DNA from 3 places in the Salinivibrio kushneri genome. Region 2 is predicted to be linked to each of the others. Evidence: riboswitches for the same ligand, from Rfam matches in the RefSeq annotation. Region 2 holds a riboswitch; each other region holds the start of a gene.
What was found. Region 2 has a riboswitch for thiamine pyrophosphate ahead of thiD (bifunctional hydroxymethylpyrimidine kinase/phosphomethylpyrimidine kinase). Riboswitches for the same ligand answer to the same signal wherever they lie in the genome.
Positions count from the first base shown of each region.

Region 1: linked by a shared signal. The riboswitch ahead of thiB (thiamine ABC transporter substrate binding subunit) and the one ahead of thiD (bifunctional hydroxymethylpyrimidine kinase/phosphomethylpyrimidine kinase) in region 2 are both predicted to bind thiamine pyrophosphate.
Region 3: linked by a shared signal. The riboswitch ahead of thiC (phosphomethylpyrimidine synthase ThiC) and the one ahead of thiD (bifunctional hydroxymethylpyrimidine kinase/phosphomethylpyrimidine kinase) in region 2 are both predicted to bind thiamine pyrophosphate.

Region 1 is NZ_CP114588.1:2,436,375-2,438,637, reverse strand. Features, by position in the region: gene thiP (thiamine/thiamine pyrophosphate ABC transporter permease) at 1-234, opposite strand, end outside; gene thiB (thiamine ABC transporter substrate binding subunit) at 240-1,235, opposite strand; TPP riboswitch at 1,279-1,380, opposite strand; gene N8M53_RS11195 (DUF547 domain-containing protein) at 1,419-2,210, opposite strand.
Region 2 is NZ_CP114589.1:328,160-330,422, forward strand. Features, by position in the region: gene N8M53_RS14350 (potassium channel family protein) at 1-358, shown strand, start outside; gene thiD (bifunctional hydroxymethylpyrimidine kinase/phosphomethylpyrimidine kinase) at 473-1,324, opposite strand; TPP riboswitch at 1,386-1,486, opposite strand; gene N8M53_RS14360 (entericidin EcnAB) at 1,617-1,751, shown strand; gene N8M53_RS14365 (putative bifunctional diguanylate cyclase/phosphodiesterase) at 1,803-2,263, opposite strand, start outside.
Region 3 is NZ_CP114588.1:27,710-29,972, reverse strand. Features, by position in the region: gene thiC (phosphomethylpyrimidine synthase ThiC) at 1-1,119, opposite strand, end outside; TPP riboswitch at 1,213-1,312, opposite strand; gene crcB (fluoride efflux transporter CrcB) at 1,369-1,749, opposite strand; tRNA gene N8M53_RS00125 (tRNA-Trp) at 1,899-1,975, opposite strand; tRNA gene N8M53_RS00120 (tRNA-Asp) at 2,241-2,263, opposite strand, start outside.

The DNA of each region.
Region 1 (2,263 bases), on a different replicon from region 2:
TCGGCGAGACAGTGCATGGGCGACGGGTATCGCAAGCCCAACGCTGAGCACCACAGATAAGGTCGCCTGCTTAAAGCTAAAGTAGGTGACATGGCGCAGGTAGGTATCTTGCCACAACGCGGTAAGCGCTAGGTCGTGGCTGTGAGAGAACAGCGCCCAGAGTGCGCTGCCAATCAAAACCACGACTAAGCTGGCCGCAATACTGCCCGGCCAGGTTCGAGAGGGATTGAGCATGGAGGCTATTCAACCAGCGCGGTTTGCCAGTCACGCACCCATTGCTGGCGATTGCCCATCACTTCATCAGGCTGATACAGCAAGCTCTCTTGCGGTTTGTCCAAGGTGTAAAAGGCATCAGGCAGGTTGACATCGGTGACCGGATACATCCACTGAGTGGTTGGGATCACAGACTGTGCCGCATCACTGAGCATAAATTGTAAAAACGCGTCTGCACGTTCCGGTTGATCGGTATAGGCTGATTTAGCGGCCACTTCGATTTGCATGTAGTGGCCTTCTTCAAACATGGCGGCGGCAAAGCGATCGTCATCATCGGCAACCAGGTGATAGGCTGGCGAGGTGGTATAAGAGAGCACCATGTCGGCTTCTTTGTTCAGGAACATGTTGTACGCTTCGGTCCAGCCTTTGGTCACAGTGATGGTGTTGTCAGCCAGTTCGCGCCATGCTTGTTGATTATTATCGCCGTATACTTTTTGGATCCAAAGCATTAGCCCTTGGCCGACCGTTGATACGCGCGGATCTTGGTAAATCACACTGATGTCGTCACGCTCCTCAATCAAGGCTTTGAGGCTTTTAGGCGGATCGAGTAAACGCGTGGTGTCATACACAAAGGCAAAGTAGCCGTAATCGTAAGGGATAAAGTAGTTGTTATCCCAACCGCCAGGCACTTGCAGGCGCTCAGTATTGACCGCGTGCTCAGCGACAATGCCGCTACGCTCGGCTTCTTTCATTAAATTGGTATCCATACCCAGCACGATATCGGCTTTGGTGGTTTCCCCTTCAATGCGCAGGCGATTGAGCAAAGCGGCGCCATCGTCGAGAGACACGAATTCAAGTTGGCAATCGCATTGCTGTTCAAACTTCGCTTTAATTTTGGGTCCTGCCCCCCATTCGGCGATAAAGGAGTCATAGGTATACACAGTCAGTGGGTCCGCGGCACGGGCACCCAGTGATAGCAAGGATAAAGAAACCAGAGTGAGAACCGAGGTAAAAACTTTCACAGCACGCTCCTAAGTTGGGCGTGGGTGTTGAGGCAAGTTGATGGCAACATCAAGTCTCAATCCCTACGCCAGTGTTAGCTGGATCAGGTTCGATGGGTCTAGCGCATTGCGCAATCTCAGCCGTGAGGCTCCCCAATGAGTACGAGGCCATTGTACTGATTGGCTTAGGGTTAACCAAGCCTTTTAGTTGCCGAGTTGGTTAAGATCCCAGTTGTAGTCGTATTCCAATATTGCCTCTTGTGGCAATGGAATATCGCGATACTGGTTTATGTGAGCGATCACGCCTTGCTTATCGCCACCAAAGTCAGCTTCAAACCATTCATAAATTGAGGAGAGTTGCCATTTTTTTCCTTGCTGACTCACGCCTTTATCACTGTTAATGAAGGTATAGGCGGCTTGCTCGAGCTGTGCCTCAAGCGCGTTTGCTTGGAAGGCCTTGGGTTGCAGGTTTGGGCAACCTAAACTGGCACAGTTGACCGCATAGTGGGTACGCGGGTCTTGCCAGAGCGGGCGCAAAATACGGTGCTCAATATCATTCAAGGTAAGGGGCTCACCTGCCACCGTGACCACTTCATCATCCCAAGGGCCAAAGCTAAATAACCCACCGAGTTTGGTGATCGAACTGACCGGATAGGCCTCCAAAATCAGCGTCACGGTGACCGCATTGTAAAGGTTGACCCAATACGCGTATTGCTCGTCTTTGGTCAGCGTGCGAGGGTCGCGCGCGGTGAGCATGCGGATATAATGATCGAGAGCCTTCTTGTCAGCCTCGGTGACCGCCGCATAGTTAAATAAGGTGTGTTGCCCCTGAGGTTGCAAATACTTATCCAGTAATACTTGCCAGCTGTGATGAGTGAAGGTCGCCTGGCTGTCAGGGTTATGCGCATCCCACATCGCCCAATACTCTGCTTTGGGAGCCGCTTGGCTAAACAGCGGAAAAACCAAACAGAATAGAAGTATCAAACGTTTTTGCATTGCCCGTCCTTATTTTCAGCAAGCCTTCTTTTCAGACTAGACCAAGCGAATGC
Region 2 (2,263 bases):
CGACGCGCTGAGCCAAATATTAAAACAGCACTACCCACACGCCGAGTGTGTGCCGTCTGTTTCCGTGGAAATGCTGGCGAAAGCCGCTGTTGATCCGGGCTCCAGCCAATTACATCACGAACTATTAAGCACCGCACAAGGGATGACACAGTATTGCGCGCGTTACCCCACCGATGCGAGCGCCACGGACGTCGGCACCTTATTCAATCAACTAAAGCATGAATACGATGCAACGTTAATTGGTCTCGACAAAGGTGAGGGCATTACCCTTAACCCCAATCTTGAAACAGACGTCGCCCCCGGTGATCGCGTCTTCTATATTGCTGCCGAGCGTTTACCGCACTGGTCGGCGGCGTGATTCGGATACCATTTATCACACGCGACACATGCTGTTAGCCTTCCCCGAGCAGTCCGCCGCTTCTCTTTAGGAGCGGCGGACTGGCTTTACGTGCCCTATTCGTGAAAAAACGAGCTATTCAACCGAGGCTTCTTGTCCATCGTGATGACGCGCTTCGACTGGGTAGGCGTAAAAATGATGCACAGGCCCCGCGCCTCTTCCCACCGTTAACTGCTGGCAGTGCGCCAAGGCTTCAGTGAGATAATGTTTCGCCGCGCGCCCCGCTTCAATGGGCGTCATTCCCTGCGCGTAGTAAGAGGCCATCGCCGCAGACAGTGAACAGCCTGTGCCGTGCGTATTAACGGTTTCAACCCGACGGGCGCTCAAGGTTTGGCAAGTATCTCGGCTAATCCACACATCCACGCTTTCAGGGGCGCGATGTAAATGGCCGCCTTTGAGCATCACATAAGGACAGCCTAGCCGACGTAGGGCGGGGACTAACGCATGCATTTGCTCAATGGAGGTGGGGACAGGCTGACCGGTTAATCGCGCCGCCTCAGGCAAGTTGGGGGTGAGCACGGTTGCGCGTGGGATCAGCGCTTCAATCAGCGCTGTCATGGCGTGGTCATCCAACAAAGGATCGCCGCTGGTGGCCACCATCACGGGATCTAAAATCACCGGCAAGTGAGGCGATCGCGCCAGCACCGCGGCCACTTCGCGAATAACCGCTTGGTTGGCGAGCATACCAATTTTCACCGCACGTACCGGCATATCGTACAAGACGGCCTCTAACTGGGCGCGCACAAAACCAGGTTCAACCGCCGAGACGGCCTCAACGCCACAGGTGTTTTGCGCGGTCAACGCGGTGATCACCGAGCACGCATAACCGCCGGTGGCTGAAATCGCTTTAATATCGGCTTGAATGCCGGCACCGCCACCGCTGTCTGAGCCGGCGATGGTAAGAATAACAGGTGGAGATAGGTTCATAATGGCCCCTTAATCATCAGGGGCGGAAGGAGACAAAGCGGGCCAGAATGCGCCACTTCGTGTGCTGAACGTGTCAGTTCCCTCCGCCAGTGCTAACTGGATCAGGTTCTACGGGTCCTGCTTTCGCAGTCTCAGCAATCACTTGCTCCCCGACTAACTGTGTTCAGGATATTAACCCCACGGGCAAAGCGCAAGCGTATTATTCGCCGCTGGAGCCTTCTACGAGGTTGAAGTAGGATAAGTAGTACGTAAGTAAGATACGCGCTTGAAAAATGCTTAAAAAGGAGTCCCTATGAAGCTATCGTTATTGCTTGTGATCACCACCTTATTTGTTGCCGGCTGTTCAAACACCTGGGACGGGGTAAAAGAAGACTCGTCAAAAGTGTGGGAGGACACCAAAGAAACCGTTCATGAAGCCACCGAGTAATTCTGAGTCATGGCCTCGGTGCCGGCCAAACCTAGTGCACCGAGGCGTCATTTAATGCGCGGTAGGAGAGAAAGCAGGCTCCATCACGCACCTACCTTGCGATAAAATGTGCTCAAAGTCGGTCACGGTAAGCGGCTTAGCATATAAAAAACCCTGAACTTGGTCGCAGCCAATCGTCTGTAGCACCTGCTGCTGACTGACTTCTTCCACCCCTTCGGCGACCACACCATGACCAAACCCATGCGCCAACTCAATCACGCTACCCACCAAGTGCTTATCACTGGCATTGGTGGCCAAATCCCGAATGAAGCTGCGGTCGAGTTTAACCCAATCAACGGGTAACTGTTTAAGGTAACTCAACGAGCTATAACCGGTGCCAAAGTCATCCAGTGCGATATGCATACCAGCATCCCGCAGTTGTTGTAGCTCACTCAATGCCACCGATATTTGCTGGATCAAAGCCGATTCAGTAACTTCCAATTGAATAATGGTCGGCGGGGTCTTTGTCGCAT
Region 3 (2,263 bases), on a different replicon from region 2:
ACGAAAATGGGTATAGAGGAAGCTTTCTTGATGATGCGCCAAGCACCATTTGGCGATAATCGACCCACCACGCGAGACAATCCCGGTCACGCGATTGGCGGTCATGGGCACGTAGTGCAAACGCACCCCAGCGTGAATGGTAAAATAATCGACCCCTTGCTCGGCTTGCTCTATTAAGGTATCGCGCATCACTTCCCAAGTCAGGTCTTCGGCAATGCCATTCACTTTCTCAAGCGCCTGATACATAGGCACAGTGCCAATCGGAACTGGGCTATTACGTAAAATCCACTCGCGGGTTTCGTGGATATTGCGTCCGGTCGATAAATCCATCACCGTATCCGCGCCCCAACGGGTCGCCCACACCAACTTTTCGGTTTCTTCTTCAATGGAGGAGCTCACCGCCGAGTTACCAATATTGGCATTCACTTTCACCAGAAAGTTACGCCCAATGATCATCGGCTCCGCTTCTGGGTGGTTAATGTTGGCAGGAATAATCGCACGCCCTTCAGCGACCTCTTGGCGCACAAATTCGGGAGTGATATTCGAGGGTAAATGCGCGCCAAAGCTTTCTCCTGGGTGCTGGCGGTTTAGTTGATCTTCACGATACTGCTGGCGACCCATATTTTCCCGAATAGCGATAAATTCCATCTCTGGGGTGATAATGCCTTGGCGTGCGTAGTGAAGTTGGGTCACACACTGGTTAGGTTTCGCCCGACGGATAGACGGTAAGGCACTAAAGCGAAGATCATCCAAGGTTTCATCACTAAGGCGAGTCTTTGCATAGTCTGAGCTCACTGCATCAAGGAACTCTGTATCGGCACGTTCATCAATCCAGGCTTTGCGTACTGGGGCTAAGCCTTGGTAAATATCGATAGCACTCTGTGGGTCGGTATAAGGCCCTGATGTGTCATAAACCCGAATGGATTCATTGGCTTCATACTGCGGATTATCTTTACCCCCGCCTACAAAAGTAGGAGAAAGGTGGATTTCGCGCATGCCTACGCGAATATCGGGTCGCGATCCCTCGACATAGACTTTTTCCGAGTTAGGGTAGGTTTGCGCAGAGAGGGAATCGATAAAAGATTTGGCCTCAAGGCGGGCCTGTTTACGGGTCGACATAGCATTACTCCGGTGTTCATTATGGGAATTAATGCTTGCCGGAAAACGCTGAATTGAGATGTGAGCAAACTGGCAGACGCGTACGGTCTGTTATCTGATGCATCTCTTGTTCCCTTCGCTGGTCCTAACCAGATCAGGTTCAACGGATCCCACTTAACGTGGTCTCAGCCAATTGGCACTCCGACAAGTTCAACGCCAGTATAAGAAATCACCGCCGCAACAACAAGCGACGTAATGGCATGTTTTTACCTACCCAGTAATGCGTCCTAGCAACCAAGCCCCCATCGCGGCCGCTCCTAAGCATAACGCAAGGTTGAGACCCACGTTTAACAAGGCTTTCACCGTCTCACCATGTTGAAAAAGAAGCAAGGTATCCACTGAAAAGGTCGAGAAGGTGGTGAACGCGCCCAAAAAGCCAATCGCAATCAGTTGACGCCAAGGCACTGGGGCAATCAGCTCTTGGCTCATCGCCGCTAAAAAGACACCCATCGCTAATGAGCCCAGCACATTAACCATGAGGGTGCCGTAAGGGAATCCTCGACCAAACACCGCGACGCTCCACTCTGAAACTAAAAAGCGCGAAGACGCTCCTAGTGCGCCACCAAGTCCTACCCACAATATGCTTACCACTGGGTGCTCCTTTCGATTGGTAAAAACTCATCATACCGTGACAGGTGAATAAGGAACAGGAGGAAGAAAAAGGGAAGAGGGTCAGAGTTGCTAGAAGCTTGATGATTCACATACAAAAAAAGCACCGACGATGTCGATGCTTTGGTATTTGGCAGGGGTAGAGGGATTCGAACCCCCAACACGCGGATTTGGAATCCGCTGCTCTGCCAATTGGAGCTATACCCCTGTAGATAGGTGCCTATTGTAGCGATCCCGCGACAAATTACCACCATCAATTACGCTTCAAACGCTTGATCGCTTATTTATAAAGCAGATCGTCCCAACAACCCAATAACAAAAAACCCCAGCTTTTCAGCTAGGTTTTTTAAGTAGCGGCGGAGGGCCGGGGTTGCGGACAATGGGCAGGCCACCCTGCGGGACTCATTCGCCCTGTGGGCTAACCTAGCCAATCACAAAAAAACCCTACTAAAATTAGCAGGGCTTCTAAGTAGTGGCGGAGTGGACGGGACTCGAA